Regions from separate parts of the Pseudomonas sp. MWU13-2517 genome, predicted to be linked through region 2. Evidence: predicted binding sites of a transcription regulator. Region 2 holds the regulator's gene; each other region holds the start of a gene.

Region 1 (7,627 bases), on a different contig from region 2:
GGCCCCGGCTTCATTGGCCTGGGCCGAGGTGCCATCGCCCGCGTCGCTGGAGCGGCGCATGGCGTCCACGGCGGCGACCGTGCCTTTTTGCAGGCGGTCGATCATGCTTTGGATTTCCTGGGTGCTGGTTTGGGTACGGCTGGCCAGGGCACGCACTTCGTCGGCCACCACCGCAAAACCTCGCCCGGCCTCCCCTGCCCGCGCGGCTTCGATCGCGGCGTTGAGGGCCAGCAGGTTGGTCTGTTCGGCAATCGAGCGGATCACACCCAGCACACTGACAATCGACGACACATCCTGCTGCAAGCTGTCGAGGGACACGCCGCTGCTGCGGATATCGTTCACCAGCGCATGAATCTGCGCGATGCTGCCGTCCACCACACGCTTGGCCGCCTGGCCTTCGGCGTCGGTCTGCTGGGCAGCCACTGAGGCGCCCTGGGCACTTCGCGCCACTTCCTGGGCGGCGGAAGACATCTGGTTAATCGCCGTGGCGACTTGGTCGGTTTCGTGGCGCTGGCGCTCCATGGCCTGCTCGGAACGCTGGGCCTGATCGGAAACCTGGCTGACCAGGCCGGTCAGCTGGGTGGTCATCTCGGTGATCTGGCGCACCAGGCCGTGGATCTTGTCGACAAAACGATTGAACGCACCGGCAAGATCGCCCAGCTCGTCCTGGCTGGTAATGGCCAGGCGCCGAGTCAAATCGCCTTCACCGGCGGCGATGTCGTCAAGGTTGGCTTTCATCAGGCTCAGCGGACGCAGGATGGTATTGGCTACCATCATGCCCACGACGGCAATCACCAGCAGCACCACGACGGCGACGCCGAGGATACTCAGCACTACACCTTCCATGCGTTTCTCGACCTTGGCCTCGACCACCGCCACCTGGGCCTCGATGCCATCCAGGTTGACCGACGTACCAATCACCATGTCCCATTTCGGCAAGTACTCGGTGTAGCCGAGCTTGGGCACCAACTCGGTCTGGCCGGGCTGGGTGGAGCTGTATTGGAGGTAGTGGGTGCCGTCCTTGCCGACCTTGACCAGGTCGCGATTGACGTAGACACCGTTGGGATCGCGGTTGTCCTTGAAGCTTTTGCCTACGCCGTCGGGGCTGTTGCCCTTGAACAGGCGGATGGTCTCGGAGTCGTAGCCGAAGAAGTAGCCATCCTTGCCGTAGCTGGTGCTGGACAGCAGCTTGACCACCTCGGCCCGCGCCGCCGTATCGCCGGGGGCCGCCGCGTCGTAAAGCGGCTTGATGGTGGTCATGGCCACTTCCACGTAACTCTGCAGAGTTGCCTTGGCGTCGTTGAGCAGGCGCTGGCGGGTTTCGTCCACCTCGTTGCGCGCCTGGCCCTTCAGGATCCACACGGTGGTCAGGCTGATGACCACGGCAAACAGCAACACCGGCACGACGGCCAGGGACAGGACTTTGGCCTTTAAACTCAGACGCATGGCTTTCTCTCTTATTCGTGGCGACTTGAGAGGTTAACGGCCTATTACCCGATTTCTGTAGGACGATCCTGTCAGAGGGTCATCGCGGCAATCCAGCCAAACGCAAGCAATGGGATATTGTAGTGCAAGAACGTCGGCACCACGGTGTCCCAGATATGGTGATGCTGGCCGTCGATGTTCAGCCCGGAGGTCGGGCCGAGGGTGGAGTCCGACGCCGGCGACCCGGCATCGCCCAAGGCCCCCGCCGTACCGACGATGCACACGATGGCCAACGGGCTGAAGCCCAGTTGCACGCACAGCGGTACGAAAATCGCGGCGAGGATCGGCACCGTGGAGAACGACGAACCGATACCCATCGTCACCAGCAGCCCCACCAGCAACATCAGCAATGCACCCACACCGCGGCTATGGCCGATGAATGCCGCCGAGGTTTCAACCAGCGAACGCACGTCACCGGTAGCCTTGAGCACTTCGGCAAAACCCGACGAGGCGATCATGATGAAGCCAATCATCGCCATCATCTTCATGCCTTCGGTGAACAGGTCGTCCGTCTCGCGCCAGCGCACGATGCCCGACACCGAGAAGATCAGGAACCCGGCCAGGGCGCCGATGATCATCGAGTCCAGCCACAATTGAATGATGAATGCCGCGGCAATCGCCAGCCCGGCCACCAACAGGGTCAACGGGTTGTACTGCACCGCCACTTGCTCGACCCGTTCGATTTTCTCCAAGTCATACACACGCTTTTTGCGGTAGCTGACAAACACTGCCATCAACAGGCCGACCACCATGCCCAGCGCCGGCAAGCCCATGGCGTGGGTGACATTGACCTGACTGATGTCTACGCCGCTCTTGGCGACGTTGGCCAGCAGGATCTGGTTGAGGAAGATGTTGCCGAAACCTACCGGCAGGAACATGTAGGGCGTGATCAAGCCGAAGGTCATCACGCAGGCGATCAGGCGGCGGTCCAGTTGCAGCTTGGTCAGCACGTACAACAGCGGCGGAACCAACAACGGGATAAAGGCAATATGAATGGGCAGGATGTTCTGCGAGGCGATCGCTACGACCCACAGCAGGCCGATCAACAACCATTTGACGTGACTGCCACCGGTCGCTTCCTGTCGGTCCACCATCAGCAGCGCTTTGTCCGCCAGGGCATGGGCCAGGCCGGATTTGGCAATCGCCACGGCGAAAGCACCGAGTAAAGCGTAAGACAAAGCCACGGTGGCGCCGCCGCCCAAGCCACCGTTGAACGCTTTGAGCGTGGCGTCGATACCCAGGCCACCGGTCAGGCCACCCACCAGGGCACCGACAATAATGGCGATGACCACATGCACGCGGGACAGGCTGAGCACCAGCATGGTGCCGACCGCGGCGATTACTGCGTTAATCATGGTTACCTCAAGACAAAAAACAGAAGAACAGGCGTGCGGCGCCCAGGCGGCCATCAAACAGGGTGGCCGACGTGCAGGCTGAGGAGGTCTTATTAGAGGGCGCGCACTTTGCAGCAGGCGGGCGGCCATGTCAAAAAACGACGCCGCTTTGAGCTTTCTATTGAACGTTTGAATAAAGAAATAAACCGCACAGCCGATAACGGATCTCTACGTGTTTTCAGGTAAGGATGTCCCGATGTCGCTTAGGCAGCTCTCCATTCAATGGAAAATCACCCTGCTCGCCGGTCTCTGCCTGCTGGGGATCGTAACCCTGCTGGTGGGGCTGTCGCTGTATCGCATGGGGCAGAGCTCCGAGCAGGTCAAGGCATCCAGCATGCAGATGCTTGATGCCTCGGCCCAGGCGCGCATCGAGGCGCAGGGTGAAGTGCAGTCACTGGGCATTCGCCAGCAGTTCATGGATGCCTACCAGTACGGCCATGGCTTTTCCCGCCAAGTGCTGTTCCTGCGCGAACAGGCTGAAAAGCGCTTCCTCGATGCCTTCGACACCCGTGAAGACCTGACTCGCCAGGTCAAGGCCGCGCTGCAAGCCAACCCGGACCTGCTTGGTTTGTCCCTGGTGTTTGAAGCGAATGCGCTGGATGGCAAGGACGAGTTGTTCGCCAATCAGAAAGAATTGGGCAGCAACGAAAAAGGCCGCTTTGCCCTGTATTGGTCGCAGCCCACCCCGGGCAAACTGACCTCGATGCCACTGCCCGAAAGTGATATGGCCGACACCAGCGTCGGCCCCAGCGGCGAGAAAGCCAATGCCTGGTTCACCTGCCCGCGCGCGACCCTTAAACCCTGTGTGATCGAACCGTATTTTTATGTGATCGACGGGCAGAACGTGCTGATGACCAGCATCGTGTTCCCGCTGATGGCCAACGGCAAAGTCATCGCCTCGCTGTCGGTGGACATCAACCTCAACAGCTTGCAGGCCGTGAGCCAACAGGCGAGCCAAAAACTGTATGACGGCCAGACTCAGGTCAGCATCCTCAGCCCGACCGGCTTGCTTGCCGGCTACAGCCCGGACGCCGGCAAACTCAGCCAACGCCTGGACCAGGTCGATACCGTCAGCGGCGCGCAGTTGATCAGCGCGCTGGCCAGCAGCACGCAAACCCGCAGCCTGCGTACCGACCACCAGCTCAAGGTATTGGCGCCATTTATACCGATCCCGGGTGGCAAGCCCTGGGGTGTGTTGCTGGACGTACCGGAAAAAGTCCTGGTCGCCCCTGCCGAAGCCCTGAAAGCACAACTGGACGCCGACAATGCCAAGGGCACCCTGCTGGAACTGAGCCTGGGGCTGTTGGCTGCGGTGGCCGGCCTGGCCCTGGTATGGCTGATGGCGCGCGGCGTGACCCGTCCGATTCTCGGCGTGGCACGCATGCTCGAAGACATCGCCAGTGGCGAAGGCGACCTGACCCGCCGCCTGGCCTATGACAAAAAAGACGAACTGGGCCAACTGGCCGGCTGGTTCAACCGCTTCCTCGACAAGCTGCAGCCGATCATTGCCGAGGTCAAACGGTCAGTGCAGGACGCCCGTGGTACCGCCGACCAATCCGCCGCGATTGCCACCGAAACCAGCGCCGGTATGGAACAGCAATACCGCCAGGTGGATCAGGTCGCCACCGCCTCCCATGAAATGAGCGCCACCGCGCAGGATGTCGCCCGCAGCGCGGCCCAAGCCGCCCAGGCTGCACGCGATGCCGACCAGGCCACCCGCGAAGGCCTGACCGTGATCGACCGCACCACCAGCAACATCGGCGCACTCGCCGCCGACATGAGTACCGCCATGGCCCAGGTCGAAGGCTTGGCAGCCAACAGCGCGCAAATCGGTTCGGTGCTGGAAGTGATTCGCGGCATCGCCGAGCAGACCAACCTGCTGGCGCTCAACGCCGCCATCGAAGCGGCCCGGGCCGGTGAAGCTGGCCGTGGGTTTGCCGTGGTTGCCGACGAGGTACGTAACCTGGCGCAACGTACCCAGGAATCGGTGGAAGAGACCCGCCTGGTGATCGAGCAATTGCAAAGCGGCACCACCGAGGTGGTCGGCGCCATGGGCAACAGCCACCGCCAGGCCCAGGGCAGTGTCGAACAGGTAGGCCAGGCCGTGAGTGCCTTGCGCCAGATTGGCGACGCTGTCACCGTGATCAGCGACATGAACCTGCAGATCGCCAGCGCGGCCGAGGAACAAAGCGCAGTGGCTGAAGAGATCAACAGCAATGTGGCGACGATCCGGGATGTGACCGAATCGTTGTCGGAGCAGGCCAATGAGTCGGCGCGGGTCAGCCAGGCGCTGAACCGCCTGGCGAATCAACAGCAGGGGTTGATGGACCAATTCAAAGTGTAATGCCGCGCTGTCGAGGCGCCGGGCTCAAGCCTGGCGCCTGGGCAACTCAATCAACACCTTCAACCCGCCCAGTTCACTCTCCTGCAACTGCAACACCCCGCCCCACACCTCAACGATATCCCGCACGATCCCCAACCCCAGGCCATGGCCGTCGATCTGCTCATCCAGGCGCATACCTCGGCTAAGCACCTTGTCGCGATCGGTCTCGGGTATACCGGGGCCGTCGTCTTCCACTGCCAACAGATAGGCCTGCGCCGTTTCGCTGATGATCAGGCGGACTTCGGCGTCCGCCCATTTACAGGCGTTGTCCAGCAGGTTGCCGAGCAGTTCCAGCAGGTCTTCGCGGTCCCAGGGCAGTTGCAGGCCGGGCGACACCTGGTAGCTCAAGTCCAGGTGTTCACCGTGGATCATGTTGAGCGTGGCCAACAGGCTGGGCAGTTCTTTTTCACAGTCGAATAATGCGCCGGGCAAGGTTTCACCGGCCAGGCGCGCACGGTTGAGTTCACGATTGAGGCGTTGCTGCACTTGCTCAAGCTGCTCGCGCAACAACTTGCTCAGTTGCGGATGGTCCTTGAGCGGCTCGCTGGACGCTGCGCTCAACAACACGGCCAGTGGGGTTTTCAAGGCATGCCCGAGGTTGCCCAAGGCATTGCGTGAACGCTTGAGGCTGTCTTCAGTGTGGGCCAGCAGATGGTTGATCTGCGAGACCAACGGCTCCAGTTCCAGCGGCACTTGGGTATCGAGTTGGGAGCGCTGGCCTTGTTGCAGTTGGGCGATCTGTTCGCGCGCAGTTTCCAACGGGCGCAAGGCGCGACGCACGGTCACTCGTTGCAGGACCAACACCAGTAATAACGCCGCCAGCCCCAGCACCAGGCCGATCTGACGCATCAGGCGAAAGCTTTCCCGCACAGGCGTGTAGTCCTGGGCCACGCTGATGGAAATCGTCTGGCCGAAGCGTTTGTAGTCCGAACGCAATACCAGCAGTTGTTGGCCCTCCGGCCCCAATTGCAGATTGCCTTTGAGGCCGATCTGCGGGAGACGCGGCAGCTCCTGATCCCAAAGCGAACGGGAGCGCCAGTGAATATCGGCAAAATCAATACGAAAGTAATGACCGGAAAACGGCCGTTGATAAGCGGGTGACAAACGCTGCTCATCAAGTTGCATTCCATTGGGCCCACGCACCAGGGCGACCAGCAGGTTCTCGCTGTCGTTGCGCAGCCCCGCCTCCAGGTAGCGCTGCAACCCGGCTTCGAATAACCACAGGCTGGTCTGCGCCAGCACCACGCCAACGACCACCATCACACTGATCAGGCCAAGGCTCAGGCGCCGCTGAATGGACTTCATGCAGGGCTGGCGCCAAACCGGTAACCCTGGCCACGCCGGGTTTCGATCACACTGCGCCCCAACTTGCGGCGCAGATGGTTGACGTGGACTTCCAGCACATTGGAATCGCGCTCGTTCTCGCCGTCATATAAATGCTCAGCCAAGTGGCTTTTCGACAGGATCTGTTGAGGGTGCAGCATGAAGTAACGCAGCAGGCGAAACTCGGCGGCGGTCAGCTGGATTTCGTCGCCGTCTCGCAGCACGCACTGGCGACCTTCATCCAGATGCAGGCCGGCGGCTTGCAAGGTGGGCTGGTTGGCCTGGCCGTGGGAGCGGCGCAACAGCGACTGGATGCGCAGGAATAGCTCTTCAGGATGGAAGGGTTTGGCGAGGTAATCATCCGCGCCGGCCTTGAGCCCTTCGATGCGCTCGGCCCAGGAATCGCGGGCGGTCAGAATCAGCACCGGCGTCACCAAGGACGCCGCACGCCATTGCGCCAATACGTCAAGCCCGGGCAGGCCGGGCAAGCCAAGGTCAAGAATGATCAGGTCATAGGGCTCGCTGCTGCCCTGATAGGCAGCATCACGGCCATCGGCCAGCCAGTCGACGGCATAACCCTGGCGTTGCAGGCCGGCCAGTAACTCATCGGCCAGAGGAACGTTGTCTTCTACCAAAAGCAGGCGCATCAGTCGTCTTCCTTATCTTTGAGCAGCGCTCCAGTGCTCGCGTCGAGTTCGATTTCGCGCACGACTCCTTCCACCGTCAGCAACTCGATTTCGTAGATATAGGGCACCGCGCGGTCCTTGTGCTCTTCAAGCTCGGCATCGAGCAACTTGGCACCGGGGTAGCGTTCGAACGCCGGGCCCAGCAAGTGCTCCAGGGGGGCGATGATGCCCTTCTGGCGCAGACGCAAGGCTTCGTCCGGGCCGAGGTCATGGGCCGTCAAGTGGGAGCTGGCCAATAGCAATACCAACGCCATTGGACTGCCCACACGTAGATTTACCTTCATTGCGTATCCTGCTGTTCCTTGAGGTCACCACGTTAACCGTCGCAACTTAACTGAAACTGAATTGCCACCATG
Region 2 (7,627 bases):
CAGCGCATCCAGGGTTACCCTGGCGCCTTCGTGGGTCAGCGAAGAGAACATCAACACCGGAGTCGGGCAGCGTTGCATGATGTGTCGAACTGCCGTAATGCCATCCATCATCGGCATCTCGTAGTCCATGGTAATCACGTCCGGCTTCAACGCAATGGCTTGATCAATCGCCTCTTTGCCGTTGGTGGCCGTGCCGACTACCTGAATGGTTGGATCGGCGGAAAGAATTTCCGAGACGCGGCGGCGGAAGAAACCCGAATCGTCCACCACCAGGACCTTGACTGCCATAAACACTCCGTTAGGTGGGGCGGACAAGTCGCCCAAGCCCCACCAGAATCAAATACGCCGAGCGGCGTAACGCTTGAGCATGCTCGGAACATCGAGAATCAGCGCGATCCGACCGTCACCGGTGATGGTCGCACCCGACATGCCCGGGGTTCCCTGCAGCATTTTGCCCAAAGGCTTGATGACCACTTCTTCCTGGCCCACCAGTTGATCGACCACAAACCCGATACGCTGGGTGCCCACGGACAGAATCACTACGTGGCCTTCGCGCTGCTCTTCATGGGCAGCCGATGCAACCAGCCAGCGCTTGAGGTAGAACAGCGGCAGCGCTTTATCGCGCACGATCACCACTTCCTGCCCGTCCACCACATTGGTACGTGACAGGTCGAGGTGGAAGATCTCGTTGACGTTGACCAGTGGGAACGCGAACGCCTGGTTGCCCAGCATCACCATCAGGGTCGGCATGATCGCCAAGGTCAACGGCACCTTGATCACGATCTTCGAGCCCTGGCCCTTGGTCGAGTAGATGTTGATCGAGCCGTTGAGCTGGCTGATCTTGGTCTTCACCACGTCCATGCCCACGCCACGACCGGACACGTCGGAAATCTCGGTCTTGGTCGAGAAGCCCGGAGCGAAGATCAGGTTGTAGCACTCGGTGTCGGTCAGGCGGTCGGCCGCATCTTTATCCATCACACCGCGCTTGACCGCGATATTGCGCAGGATGGTCGGATCCATGCCCTTACCGTCATCGGTAATCGACAGCAGGATATGGTCGCCCTCTTGCTCGGCCGCCAGAATCACTTTGCCGCCGCGGGACTTGCCCGAAGCTTCACGTTCTTCAGGGGTTTCGACACCGTGGTCGACCGCGTTGCGCACCAAGTGGACCAGCGGATCGGCCAGGGCCTCGACGAGGTTTTTGTCCAGGTCGGTTTCTTCGCCCACCAGTTCCAGGTTGATCTCTTTCTTGAGCTGCCGCGCGAGGTCGCGTACCAGGCGTGGGAAGCGGCCGAAGACTTTCTTGATCGGCTGCATCCGCGTTTTCATCACAGCGGTCTGCAGGTCGGCAGTGACCACGTCGAGGTTCGACACGGCCTTCTGCATCGACTCATCGCCACTGCTCAGGCCCAGGCGCACCAGGCGGTTACGTACCAGCACCAGTTCGCCGACCATGTTCATGATGTCGTCCAGCCGCGCCGTGTCCACACGCACGGTGGTTTCGGCTTCGCTGGCAGGCTTTTCGGCCACCGGAGCAGCGGCGGCACGCGCAGGGGCCGGCGCCGCTGCAGGGGCCGGGGCGGGCTTGGCAGCAGGTGCGGGTGCAGGGGCAGCAGCAGGTGCAGGGGCAGGTTTTGCCGCTACGGGGGTCGCGGTCGCGGCAGCCGCCGGGGCCACTTCGCCGAACTTGCCCTTGCCATGCAACTCATCGAGCAAGGCTTCGAATTCGTTCTCGGAAATCAGCCCGTTGCTGGCGGGTTCCGGGCTGGCAGCAGGCGCAGCAGCCGTCGCCGCGACTTCCGGCAGGGCTTCGGCCACAAACGTGCCTTTGCCGTGCAGTTGGTCGAGCAACGCTTCGAACTCGTCGTCGGTAATGTCGGTGCTGGCCGAGGCCGCAGGCGCTACAGGGGCTGCGGCAGGTGCCACGGCGTCGGCAGCGAACTGGCCCTTGCCATGCAACTGGTCGAGCAAGGATTCGAATTCGGCGTCGGTGATGTCTTCGCTGGTCGGTGCCGCGACAGGTGCCGCAGGCGCTTCAGCTTCGGCCTTCACGGCGCTGAGGGAATCGAGCAGTTGCTCGAACTCGCTATCCGTCACATCGGCCTCAGGCTCGGCAACCGGTTCCGGTGCCGCTTCCACAGCCGGCGCGGCCGAGGTGTCGGCAGGTTCCGCGTAGCGCGCCAGGGCGGCCAGCAGTTCAGGGGTGGCGGCCGTAATCGGTGCACGATCACGGACCTGGCTGAACATGCCGTTGACCGCATCCAGTGCTTCGAGAATCACGTCCATCAACTCCGAATCGACGTGACGCTCACCCTTGCGCAGGATGTCGAACACGTTCTCGGCGATGTGGCAGCACTCCACCAGCTCATGGAGCTGGAGGAAGCCGGCGCCCCCTTTTACAGTGTGAAAACCGCGAAAAATTGCATTGAGCAGGTTCGCATCATCCGGGCGGCTTTCCAGCTCGACCAGTTGCTCGGACAGTTGCTCTAATATTTCGCCGGCCTCTACAAGGAAATCCTGAAGGATCTCTTCATCGGCGCCGAAGCTCATGTGGGTGCTCCTGTAGGTCCTGATAACGGCAAATGGCAGATCGCGCCCCGCAAGGCGCAAGCCGTCGTTATTCGTCGTTCATTTGGAAAAACCAAACCTCTCTCCTCATGCCTGGCCTTGCACCTTGCGGGGCGTGGCGCGACCGTCATTTGCCGTTATCAGGACCTAAAAGCCTAAACTGGACAGCAAATCGTCTACGTCATCTTGACCGGATACGACGTCTTCACGTTTATCGGCATGAATCTGCGGACCTTCACCCTTGGCGAGGTGTTTTTGTGGATCTTTTTCCGAAAGGATCGCTGCGCGGTCATGTTCGATACCGGCAAAGCGGTCGACCTGGCCGGCCATCAGCACCAATTTGAGCAAATTGCTTTCCACTTCGGTGACCAGTTGGGTCACCCGCTTGATCACTTGACCGGTAAGGTCCTGGTAATCCTGGGCCAGCAGAATGTCGTTGAGGTTGCTGGAAACCGTGCGGTTATCCTGCTCACTGCGCGACAGGAAACCTTCAACCCGACGCGCCAACTCACGAAACTCTTCCGCGCCCACTTCCCGGCGCATGAAGCGGCCCCAGTCAACGCTGAGGGCCTGGGCTTCGTTGGCCATGCCGGTGACCAGAGGCGTGGCGTTTTCCACCAGGTCCATGGTGCGGTTGGCCGCCGCCTCAGTCAGCTTGACCACATAGGACAGGCGTTCGGTGGCATCGGTGATTTGCGAAATCTCTTCGGCCTGGGGCATGTGCGGGTCAATCTGGAAATTGACGATCGCACTGTGCAGCTCTCGCGTCAGCTTGCCCACTTCCTGATACAGGCCGCGGTCACGAGTCTGGTTGAGCTCATGGATTAACTGCACTGCGTCGCCGAACTGACCTTTTTCAAGGCACTCGACCAACTGAAGAGCATGCTTTTTCAGGGTCGACTCAAAGTCTCCCTGTGACGTTTCATTTTGCTCCATAGCGCCCCCGTGGCAGCATCAATGACCGATGCGTTCGAAGATTTTTTCGATCTTCTCTTTCAAGGCCAATGCGGTGAATGGTTTGACCACGTAACCGTTGACCCCGGCTTGGGCGGCTTCGATGATCTGTTCACGCTTGGCTTCAGCGGTCACCATCAGCACAGGCAGGCTGCGCAGTTTTTCATCGGCGCGCACGTGGCGCAGCAGCTCGATACCGGTCATGCCCGGCATGTTCCAGTCGGTTACCAGAAAGTCGATGGCCCCACTGTTGAGGATCGGAATCGCAGTCAGGCCGTCATCCGCCTCGATCGTGTTGGTGAACCCAAGGTCACGCAACAGATTTTTTATGATCCGCCGCATCGTTGAGAAGTCATCAACGATGAGGATTTTCATGTTCTTGTCCAATTCGACCTCCAAGCAGTCTTAAACGCGCCCAGCACCTGGACGCGCCATTTCAATCAACAGGCGTTACACAAAAAAGGACTGCCCAGGGCACCACGGCACGACCCCGCGAAAGCCTTCGACTTTCGCGGCGCGTCTGCAGTGTCCCCACACTGCCTGTCAGCGCGCGCGCCACTCTCCCAATCGCCCCCGCAAGCGAGCCGCGCACTGGCTATGCAGTTGGCTGACACGCGATTCGCTGACCCCCAGGACCTCACCGATTTCCTTGAGGTTCAGCTCTTCGTCGTAGTACAGCGCCAACACCAGTCGCTCACGCTCCGGCAAATTGGCAATCGCGTCCGCCAACGCCCCCTGGAAACGCTCATCTTCCAAGTCGCGCGACGGTTCGAGATGTGCACTCGCGCCGTCCTCGTGCAGCCCTTCGTGTTCGCCGTCCTGCAACAGGTCGTCGAAACTGAACAGGCGGCTGCCCAAGGTATCGTTCAAAATCCCGTAATAATCATCGAGACTCAATTGGAGTTCGGCCGCAACTTCATGATCTTTAGCGTCGCGACCGGTTTTTGCTTCAATTGCGCGAATTGCGTCACTGACCATTCGCGTATTGCGATGTACCGAACGCGGCGCCCAATCCCCTTTACGCACTTCATCGAGCATCGCACCACGGATACGGATACCCGCATAGGTCTCGAAACTCGCGCCTTTGCTCGCGTCGTATTTGGTCGACACTTCGAGCAGGCCGATCATGCCGGCCTGGATCAGGTCCTCCACCTGCACACTGGCCGGCAGACGCGCCAGCAGGTGGTAGGCGATGCGCTTGACCAGGGGCGCGTAACGCTCGATCAATTCGCCTTGACTGTCACGCGCCGATTTTTTGTAAAGGTTGTAGCCGCTGGATGTCATAGCACCGGTCCTGCGCTCGTCTGATGCACCAATCGCTCGACGAAAAACTCCAGATGCCCACGCGGGTTGGCGGGCAACGGCCAGGTATCGACCTTCTGGGCAATCGCCTTGAACGCCAGCGCGCACTTGGAACGAGGAAACGCTTCATAGACTGCACGCTGCTTTTGCACAGCCTTGCGCACCGACTCGTCGTAGGGAACTGCGCCAACGTATTGTAAGGCCACATCGAGGAAACGGTCCGTGACCTTGGTCAACTTGGCGAACAGGTTTCGGCCTTCCTGCGGGCTTTGGGCCATGTTGGCCAGCACCCGGAAGCGGTTCATGCCGTAGTCACGGTTAAGCAGTTTGATCAGGGCGTAGGCGTCGGTGATCGAGGTGGGTTCATCGCAGACCACCAGCAACACTTCCTGCGCGGCGCGCACGAAGCTGACCACGGATTCGCCGATCCCGGCGGCGGTATCGATCACCAACACGTCGAGGTTGTCGCCGATATCGCTGAACGCCTGGATCAGGCCGGCATGCTGCGCCGGGCTCAGGTGCACCATGCTCTGGGTGCCCGAGGCGGCCGGCACGATGCGAATGCCACCGGGGCCCTGCAGCAGCACATCGCGCAGCTCGCAGCGGCCCTCGATCACGTCGGCGAGGGTGTGTTTGGGTGTCAGCCCCAGCAGAACGTCAACGTTCGCCAGACCCAGGTCAGCATCCAACAGCATGACGCGACGGCCAAGCTCTGCCAGGGCCAGGGACAAATTCACCGACACGTTAGTTTTCCCGACGCCACCTTTGCCGCCGGTCACCGCGATCACCTGTACAGGATGCATGCTGCCCATTTTATTTCTTTACCTTGTCTTGCTTAGACGCAGGCTACATGGCGTGGTCGCGCGAATCGCTTGCAGACCATCAATGTAGATACATTTCACAGTGCTCATCATGCCTCACCCCACCCGTTTTGCCGGGTTGTGGTAAAGGTCGGCGAACATATCAGCCATCGCTTCCTCGCTAGGCTCTTCTTGCATTTGCACACTGACAGCACGGCTGACCAGCTGATGACGACGCGGCAGATGCAAATCATCTGGAATCCGCGGCCCGTCGGTCAGGTAGGCGACCGGTAATTCATGCCCGATAGCCAGGCTCAACACCTCGCCCAGGTTTGCAGTTTCGTCGAGTTTGGTGAGGATGCAACCGGCCAGGCCGCAGCGCTTGTAGCTATGGTACGCAGCGGTAAGAACCTGTTTCTGGCTGGTGGTTGCAAGCACCAGGTAATTTTTCGACTTGATGCCACGCCCGGCCAGGCTTTCCAATTGCATGCGCAGCGCCGGATCGCTGGCTTGCAGGCCGGCGGTATCGATCAACACCACGCGCTTGCGCAACAGCGGGTCAAGGGCGTTGGCCAGGGACTGGCCCGGGTCGACGTGGGTCACCGGCACGTTCAGGATACGGCCCAGGGTCTTGAGCTGTTCCTGGGCGCCAATGCGATAACTGTCCATGCTCACCAGTGCGATGCTCGAAGCACCGTACTTGAGGACATAACGGGCGGCCAGCTTGGCCAGAGTGGTGGTCTTGCCCATGCCGGCGGGGCCGACCATAGCGATCACACCGCCCTCTTCCAGGGGCTCGAGCTCCGGAGTGACGATCATGCGGGCCAAGTGGGCCAGCAACATGCGCCACGCCTGGCGCGGTTCTTCGACTTCGGCAGTCAGCGCCAACAGGTCGCGGGACAACGGCCCCGACAGGCCGATACGCTGCAAGCGACGCCACAGGTTGGCTTGTTGCGGCTTGCTGCCTTGCAGTTGTGTCCAGGCCAATGAACCCAGCTGCACTTCAAGCAGTTCACGCAGACCATTGAGTTCGAAGCGCATCGAGTCGAACACACGCTGATCGACAGCAGCAGCCGGGGCTGGCGCGGCGGGACGTGGCGGCTCGACGAAAGTCGGCTCGACCAGCGGCTCAGCGGCCGTCAGCGGCAGGCCGGCGAATAATTGGCGATTGGTGGAAGCATCGCTGTCGCTGCGCATGCTCAGTTCAGCCTGGGCCGACACAATGCGCGAGGCGGTCTTGCGCAGCTCGTCTTCCAGTTCCATGTTCGGCACGCGCGGCGCCAACGCCGAGGGGGTGTAATCCAGGGCAGCCGTCAGCTCGACACCGCCGGCAATGCGACGGTTACCGATAATCGCGGCATCGGCGCCCAGCTCATCACGGACCAGTTTCATGGCCTGACGCATATCGGCGGCGAAAAAACGCTTAACTTGCATAACCCACTACCCTCAGCCGTTGGGCCCTACTGTCGCGACGATAGTCACTTGCTTGTTGTCAGGAATTTCCTGATAAGCCAAAACGTGCAAATTCGGTACTGCCAAGCGTCCAAAGCGCGACAACATCGCTCGAACCGGGCCAGCCACCAGCAGAATCACCGGATTGCCCGCCATTTCCTGACGCTGCGCCGCTTCGATCAACGAGCGCTGGAGCTTTTCAGCCATGCTTGGCTCCAGCAGGACGCCCTCTTCCTGGCCTTGTCCGGCCTTCTGGATACTATTGAGCAATATTTGTTCCAACCTTGGTTCCAAGGTGATCACAGGCAGCTCGGACTCAATGCCTACAATGCTTTGCACGATGGCGCGGGACAAGCCGACGCGCACGGCCGCCACCAGAGCGGCAGTATCTTGACTCTTGGCGGCATTGTTGGCGATGGCCTCAGCGATGCTGCGAATGTCGCGCACCGGCACTTGCTCGGCGAGCAGCGCCTGCAGCACCTTGAGCAATTGCGACAGCGACAGCACACCCGGCACCAGCTCTTCGGCCAGTTTGGGCGAGGCTTTGGCCA
Region 3 (7,627 bases), on a different contig from region 2:
TTAAGGTTACTGTCGGTGACAATGGTCGCCATCTCGATGATGACGTCGGTGTCGGGGTTCAGACCGGTCATTTCCAGATCGATCCAAATCAGGTTCTGTGGGTTTTGCATGGCTTGATTCTCTTGGCACCTTGGCGTGGCTGCGCAGTTTAGCAGGCGGGGGCATGCTAGACTCGCGACCGTTTCACCTATCCTTTGCATTATCGACACGGAACACCAATGGCCAAACGCCAGCTCAATCGCCGCCAAAACTGGCGCATCGAAAAGATTCAGGGTGAGCGCGCCGCTCGCGCCGCCAAACGTGAATCCTCCGCAGTGGAAGCACTTGAGGGCGGCGACCTGGGCCCCGAACAAACGGGCCTGGTGATCGCGCACTTCGGCGTACAGGTCGAAGTCGAGGCGCTGGAAGGCGAACTCGCAGGTTCGGTGTCCCGTTGCCATCTGCGCGCCAACCTGCCTGCGCTGGTCACCGGCGACAAAGTAGTATGGCGTGCCGGCAACCAGGGCATCGGCGTAATCGTCGCCCAACTGCCGCGCACCACCGAACTGCGCCGCCCCGACAGCCGTGGCCAGCTCAAGCCGGTGGCCGCCAACGTCGACATGATCGTGATTGTGTTCGCGCCGTTGCCCGAGCCCCATGCCAACCTGATCGACCGCTATCTGGTGGCGGCCGAACATGCCGGCATCCGCCCGTTGTTGCTGTTGAACAAATTCGACCTGATCGACGAACAGAACGCTCCGGCGCTCAACGCGTTACTGTCGGTCTACCGCACCCTGGGTTACCCGGTGCTGGAAGTTTCGGCGCATCACGGCGATGGCATGGAACAGCTGCAACGGCAGTTGGACGGGCGCATCAGCGTGTTCGTCGGACAGTCGGGCGTGGGCAAGTCATCGCTGGTCAATAGCCTGCTGCCGGAAGTCGAGACCCGCGTGGGCCCACTGTCGGAGCTGTCCGGCCAGGGCACCCACACCACCACCACCGCGCGGCTGTTCCACTTCCCTGGTGGCGGCGAGCTGATCGACTCCCCGGGCATCCGTGAGTTCGGCCTCGGCCACGTCAGCCGCAGCGATGTGGAAGCGGGCTTCATCGAATTCAACGACCTGATCGGCACCTGCCGCTTCCGAGACTGCAAACACGATCGTGAACCGGGCTGTGCGCTGCTCAAGGCGCTGGAAGATGGCCGCGTGCAGCAGCAGCGGATGAACAGCTATCGCTCGATCATTGCAAGTCTGCCGGAGAGTAGTTACTAACCTGCACCAACGAAAAGGCCGCGATCATCGCGGCCTTTTTGCATGGGGATTACGGCTTGGGGGCAGGTGCCGTAGGATCCTTCACCCCGCCATCGTCAAACAAGTTCAGCTTCTGTCGCAGCTCATGGGCCGGTAACGGCTCCTGCCCTGGAGGAATGGCGTTCGGATCAGCCGGCGCTTCTCCTGGCGCGCCTTCGCTTTGGTGCGGTTGCGCAGGTGCCCCACTGTGATCACCCTCGATCGCGCGCTGAGCCTTTTTGGTCAGCACCACGATATCGATCCGGCGGTTGACCGGGTTGAACGGGTCCGCAGGATCAAACAATTGCGAGGAAGCAAAACCCACCACGCGGGCCACCTGCGGGTCCGGGTAGCTGCCTGCCACCAACGCACGGCGGGCGGCGTTGGCGCGGTTCGCCGAGAGCTCCCAGTTGCCGAAGTCGCCTTGGCCCGCATACGGCTTGGCGTCGGTGTGACCGCTGATGCTGATCTTGTTCGGCACCGCCTTGATGGTGTCGGCCATGGCCAGCAGAATATCTTCGAAGTACGGTTTCAGGCGCGCGCTGCCGGAGTCGAACATGGGCCGGTTAGCGGCGTCGGTGATCTGGATGCGCAGGCCCTCAGGCGTGATTTCGAAGGAGATCTGATCCTTGAACTTCAGCAGTTGCGGGTTTTCTTCAACCTTGGTCTGCAATTCCTTCAACAGCAGTTCCAGGCGTTCCTGCTCGACTTGTTCAGCCATGGCCTCGACAGTGTCGCGCTCGACAGGGATTTTTTCCTGCGGCGCCTCGGTCTTGACCTCCGGATTGATGGTGCGCTCAGGCGCCAACTGTGGTGAGCCACCAAGGTCGATGACGAAAGGTGTACCGCTTTCCGAGAAGCCAATGGGGTCTTTGAAGTAACCGGCAATGGCGATCTTCTGTTCCGGCGTGGCGGTAGACATCAGCCACAGCACGAGGAAGAACGCCATCATCGCCGTCGCAAAGTCGGCGAAGGCGATTTTCCAGGCGCCGCCATGGTGCCCCGCAGCGAAGCGCTTGACGCGCTTGATGATTATCGGCTGGTTGTTTTCCATGGCTTAGCGACCGCGCACCGCTTGTTCCAGCTCGGCAAAACTTGGGCGATGTTTCGGGTACAGCACCTTGCGCCCGAACTCTACCGCCAGCGACGGCGGCATACCGGAGGCCGAAGCTACCAGGCACGCCTTGATCGCTTCGTAGAGGTTGATCTCTTCCTTGGCGTCGTGCGCCAGAGAGGTCGCCAGCGGGCCGAAGAAACCGTAGGCCGCGAGAATACCGAAAAAGGTCCCCACCAGCGCCGCACCCACGTGCATACCGATGGCCTTCTGGTCGCCTTCGCCCAAGGACGCCATGGTCACCACAATACCCAGTACCGCCGCAACGATACCGAAACCGGGCATGCCGTCAGAGACGCCGCTGACGGCGTGGGAAGGATGTTCCAGCTCTTCCTTGAGGCTGAACAGTTCCATGTCGAACAGGCCTTCCAGCTCATGGGGGGCCATGTTGCCGGAGGACATGATGCGCAGGTAATCACAGATGTAAGCCGTCATGCGCTCATCTTTGAGCACCGCCGGGTACTTGGCGAAAATCGGGCTGGCGGCGGCGTCTTCGATGTCGCCTTCGATGGCCATCATGCCTTCGCGGCGGCTCTTGTTGAGGATCTCGTAGACCAATCCCAACACTTCCAGATAGAAGGTGTGGGAGAAGCGCGAGCTGAACATGCCCAGCGACTTCTTGATCACATGCATGGTCATGTAGCCGGGGTTGGCCTGCAGAAAAGCGCCAAATGCGGCGCCGCCGATAATCAGCACTTCGAAAGGCTGGATCAGTGCGGCAATCTTACCGTGGGACAGGACGTACCCACCGAGCACGCTTGCGAGGACGACGATGATGCCGATAATTTTAGCCATAGGAGATTGGTACTTGCGCCGTCGGGTTCATGGACATAGTAGGTGCAGCTGAAAAACTCTTGTTCTACTTATCGGCAAAACTGCGCCAGACTATAGCCCGTTAAGGCGAAAAGCCAATTCAGCCCACTCCGGGCGTGTTGAATGCAAGTGATGATCGCGCCCCAATCATGGCTAATGAAACGACAGTCCCAACTGCAAAACCGACCACCCTCGCGGCTTGGATCAAGCGCCTGGATGACGTCCTGCTGCCCGTCCCGCAAGCCAGCCACGAACGTGTGTGCAAAGCCATTCGCGACAGCCGCAGCTCATTACGAGATATTGCCGAGCTGATGCAAAACAGCCCGGCGCTGGTACTCGGCGTAATGCGCGAGGCCAATAGCCACACCCACGGCAGCATGGCGGCACCTGCGGAAAACCTCGAAGTGGCGCTCAACCGCCTCGGCCTCAAACGCGCCGAAGAACTGCTGGTACGCCTGCCCTCAGTGCCGGCCAATGAAATCCCCGTGGCCTTTCGGCAACTGCTGCTGGTGAGCCAGCACGCTTCGCAGCAAGCCAACGGCCTCTTCGGCAGCCGCCTTGCGCGGCTGTGGCAAGACATTCACTGGGGTAGCCTGCTGTTTTTGTCGCCGCTCTGGCCGATGGCCATTGCCTACCCCAAACTCCTGGAAGAATGGGAGTTACGGGTGATCCACAAAGGCCAGCCGGCACGTCAGGTCGAGCAGGATTTGTTCGGCATACGCCTGCTGGATTTGTGCCTTGGCTTGACCGAAGCCTGGCACTTGCCTATCTGGGTATCCCAAGGCTACCACCTGCTGCTGAGCGAACAGCGCTTGCTGGTCAAGGCGCTGCATATCGCCCGCGAAGACGACGCACTGCGCCACCAGCAGTTGCTCGATGCCGAACCCAACCTGCGCCGCTGGCTGAACCAGCCGGCCAACACGGTATTACTGGCTAACGGCCTGGCAATGTCGGCCCAGGAATCCTGGACTTGCCCGCACACCGAGCGCTGGCAATACCTGACTGCGCTCTACCTGCAAGAACCCCTCGGTGAAGTGCAGCAACAGGTTCACCAACAAGCTGTGACCAGCGCCCGCCACACCCTGATGCCCGACCTCTGGCACCCAGCGTTGTCGCTGATCTGGCCGTGGCATGTGCAGAAGATCCATCGCGGCCTGCTGCCCGCGCCGCCCCCCACTGCCGAGTCCTTGGCCGTGTGGCGCAATCGGTGTACCGAGTTGCTGGTTGAACCAAGCCGCTTCGCCAACGCCATGCACCTGACCACCTGCGCACGGGAAGCCCTGGTGGCCAGCGGCATGCAAAGGGTGCTGTTGTTCATGGCCGATCGAGCCTTGAGCACATTGCGCGTGCATCAAGCCGATGGTTTGCCGAAGGACGCCGCGAATCTGAGCCTGGACGTGGTCAACAGCACGCTGTTGCAGCGCCTTCTGGAAAAATCCGCGCAGGTGCGCATCACACCCGATAACCATGAACAGTTCTGCGCGCTGCTGCCGCCAGTGCTGCGTCGCTTGTTTACCGGCGAACATCTATTGCTGCGCTCCCTGAGCTGCAATGGCCGAGTGGTCATGCTGATGATCGCTGACCAGGGCGGCGGGCCACTCTCTGAAACCACAGTGCAGGCCTTCGGCAAAACCGCTCAATGCATCGAGAAAGCGCTGCACAGCTTTACCAACCGCAGCGCTTGATGCTTGCGCTACAATCGCGGTCCTTTATCGCCAACATTTGTGCCCAGGAGACCTCACATGCCTGACTTCTCTGGCTTGCCGCTGGTGATCGAACCCAGCGACCTGCAAGGTCGCCTTGATGCCGAACACCTGATTCTGGTGGACCTCACCAGCGCAGCCCGCTACGCCGAAGGGCATATCCCCGGCGCGCATTTCGTTGACCCCAAGCGCACTCAACTGGGCCAGCCTCCAGCGCCGGGCTTGCTGCCGAGCAAGGCCGACCTGGAAAAGCTGTTCGGCGAGCTGGGCCACACCCCGGACGCGACCTACGTGGTCTATGACGACGAAGGCGGTGGCTGGGCCGGGCGTTTTATCTGGATGCTCGACGTGATCGGCCACCAGAAATACCACTATCTGGATGGCGGCCTGCTCGCCTGGCTGGAAGGCGAGCACCCGCTGTCCACCGAGGTGCCCGCCCCCGTCGGCGGCCCGGTCAGCCTGACCTTGCACGACGGCCCTACCGCCACCCGCGAATACCTGCAAAGCCGTCTGGGCGCGGCCGACCTGGGCATCTGGGACGCACGCGGCCCGTTGGAGTACTCCGGCGAGAAAGTCCTCGCGGCCAAGGGTGGTCACATCCCCGGCGCGGTGAACTTCGAATGGACCGCCGGCATGGACAAGGCACGCAACCTGCGCATCCGCCGTGACATGCCACAGATCCTCGAAGACCTCGGGCTGACCCGCGACAAAGAAATCATCACCCACTGCCAGACTCATCACCGCTCTGGCTTCACCTACCTGGTGGCCAAGGCGCTCGGTTATCCGCGAGTCAAAGGTTATGCCGGTTCCTGGGGCGAATGGGGCAACCACCCCGACACCCCCGTTGAGATTTAAGGTTTAAGGACAGTAAATGAAAAAGCAGTTGTTTATCCTCAGCCAGTACCTGTTGCCGCACCACTTGCTGTCGCGCCTGGCCGGCTGCGTTGCCGAGTGCCGCGTGCGCTGGTTCAAGAACGCCTTCACGAGTTGGTTCGCCAAGCGTTATCAAGTGGACATGTCACAGGCCCTGGTTGAAGACCTGACCGCCTATGAGCACTTCAACGCCTTCTTCACCCGCGCACTGAAAGACGGTGCACGCCCGCTGGATCAAACACCAGGCGCCGTGCTGAGTCCTGCCGATGGTGCCGTCAGCCAGCTGGGCCCGATCGAACACGGCCGGGTATTCCAGGCTAAAGGCCATAGCTTCAGCGTACTGGAGTTGCTGGGTGGCGATGCGGCATTGGCGGCGCCGTTCATGGGCGGTGATTTCGCCACCATTTACCTGTCGCCGAAAGACTACCACCGCGTGCACATGCCTTTGGCCGGTACGCTGCGTGAGATGGTTTATGTGCCGGGGCGGATTTTCTCGGTGAACCAGACCACCGCTGAAAACGTGCCGGAGCTGTTTGCACGTAACGAGCGCGTTGTCTGCCTGTTCGACACCGAACGCGGCCCGATGGCTGTTGTGTTGGTAGGTGCAATGATCGTGGCGTCGATTGAAACCGTGTGGGCTGGCTTGGTGACGCCGCCCAAGCGTGAGCTGAAGACCTTCCGCTATGACGAAGCGGCGCGGGCACCGATTCATCTGGAGAAAGGCGCAGAACTGGGTCGCTTCAAACTGGGTTCGACCGCCATCGTGCTGTTCGGGCCAGGTCAGGTGAAGTGGGCAGAAGCACTGACAGCCGGCACCCCGGTGCAGATGGGCCAAGGCATCGCCCTGCCGAACGCCTGATCCGAAGCTGACGGTAATCAAATGTGGGAGCGGGCTTACCCCGTCCCACATTTTTACTGCATAGCTACAGCGATCTCGACTTACAACTGACCGTCACGGTCGCGAAAACCCAGCAGATACAACACGCCGTCCAAACCGAGGGTTGAAATTGCCTGCTTGGCCGACTGCTTGACCAGCGGCTTGGCGCGGAACGCCACACCCAACCCGGCAATTGCCAGCATCGGCAAGTCATTCGCGCCGTCCCCGACCGCGATGGTCTGTTCCAGACGCAAACCTTCCTTGTGGGCCAGCTCTTTCAGCAGGTCGGCCTTGCGCTGTGCATCAACAATCGGCTCCACGGCCACGCCGGTCACTTTGCCATCCACCACCTCCAGTTCATTGGCGAACACGTAGTCGATACCCAGCTTGGCCTGCAATTGCTTGGCAAAGTAGGTGAAGCCGCCAGACAGGATCGCGGTTTTGTAACCCAGGCGCTTGAGTTCAGCGAACAGGGTTTCAGCGCCTTCGGTCAGGCGCAGCGACGCACCGATCGAGTCCAGTACGCTCACATCCAACCCCTTGAGCAGCGCCAGGCGCTCCTTGAAGCTGGCACGGAAATCCAGCTCGCCGGCCATGGCGCGCTCGGTAATCTCGGAGACCTGCTCGCCCACACCGGCAGCCTTGGCCAGCTCGTCGATCACCTCGGCCTCGATCAGCGTGGAATCCATGTCGAACACTGCCAGACGACGATTGCGGCGGAACAGCGAATCTTCCTGGAAGGCGATATCGACGTTCAACTCCTGGGCCACGCTCAGGAATTCGGCGCGCAATGCCTGCGGATCAGCCGGCTCGCCGCGCACAGAGAACTCAATGCAGCCCTTGCCTTTGTCAGCTGGCGTGTCCAATGGCATGCGACCCGACAGACGGTCGATATGGTCGATATTCAAACCATAGTGGGCGGTGATCGAACTGACGCGCTGCAATTGTTCGGCAGTCACCTTGCGGGTCAGCAGCGTCA

Evidence for each region. Region 2 encodes FliA, which starts transcription of late flagellar genes. Its sites were predicted from a motif close to CTAAAGTTTNNNNNNNNNNNGCCGNTAA; they were not measured.
Region 1: the regulator FliA is predicted to act here: its motif matches at 3,013-3,040, upstream of M5B97_RS26640 (methyl-accepting chemotaxis protein).
Region 3: the regulator FliA is predicted to act here: its motif matches at 3,246-3,273, upstream of motA (flagellar motor stator protein MotA).

The regions. Positions count from the first base shown of each region.
Region 1 covers NZ_JALMFA010000024.1:21,192-28,818, forward strand. Annotated here, with positions in the region: gene M5B97_RS26630 (methyl-accepting chemotaxis protein) at 1-1,446, opposite strand, end outside; gene M5B97_RS26635 (Na+/H+ antiporter NhaC family protein) at 1,518-2,837, opposite strand; gene M5B97_RS26640 (methyl-accepting chemotaxis protein) at 3,076-5,223, shown strand; gene M5B97_RS26645 (sensor histidine kinase) at 5,248-6,567, opposite strand; gene M5B97_RS26650 (response regulator transcription factor) at 6,564-7,232, opposite strand; gene M5B97_RS26655 (PepSY domain-containing protein) at 7,232-7,555, opposite strand.
Region 2 covers NZ_JALMFA010000005.1:5,683-13,309, forward strand. Annotated here, with positions in the region: gene M5B97_RS08585 (chemotaxis response regulator protein-glutamate methylesterase) at 1-288, opposite strand, end outside; gene M5B97_RS08590 (chemotaxis protein CheA) at 337-2,550, opposite strand; gene M5B97_RS08595 (protein phosphatase CheZ) at 2,716-3,504, opposite strand; gene M5B97_RS08600 (chemotaxis response regulator CheY) at 3,523-3,897, opposite strand; gene fliA (RNA polymerase sigma factor FliA) at 4,066-4,806, opposite strand; gene fleN (flagellar synthesis regulator FleN) at 4,803-5,636, opposite strand; gene flhF (flagellar biosynthesis protein FlhF) at 5,742-7,058, opposite strand; gene flhA (flagellar biosynthesis protein FlhA) at 7,071-7,627, opposite strand, start outside.
Region 3 covers NZ_JALMFA010000012.1:71,502-79,128, reverse strand. Annotated here, with positions in the region: gene orn (oligoribonuclease) at 1-110, opposite strand, end outside; gene rsgA (small ribosomal subunit biogenesis GTPase RsgA) at 219-1,250, shown strand; gene motB (flagellar motor protein MotB) at 1,300-2,322, opposite strand; gene motA (flagellar motor stator protein MotA) at 2,326-3,177, opposite strand; gene M5B97_RS18315 (HDOD domain-containing protein) at 3,345-4,880, shown strand; gene rhdA (thiosulfate sulfurtransferase) at 4,938-5,753, shown strand; gene asd (archaetidylserine decarboxylase) at 5,770-6,630, shown strand; gene serB (phosphoserine phosphatase SerB) at 6,711-7,627, opposite strand, start outside.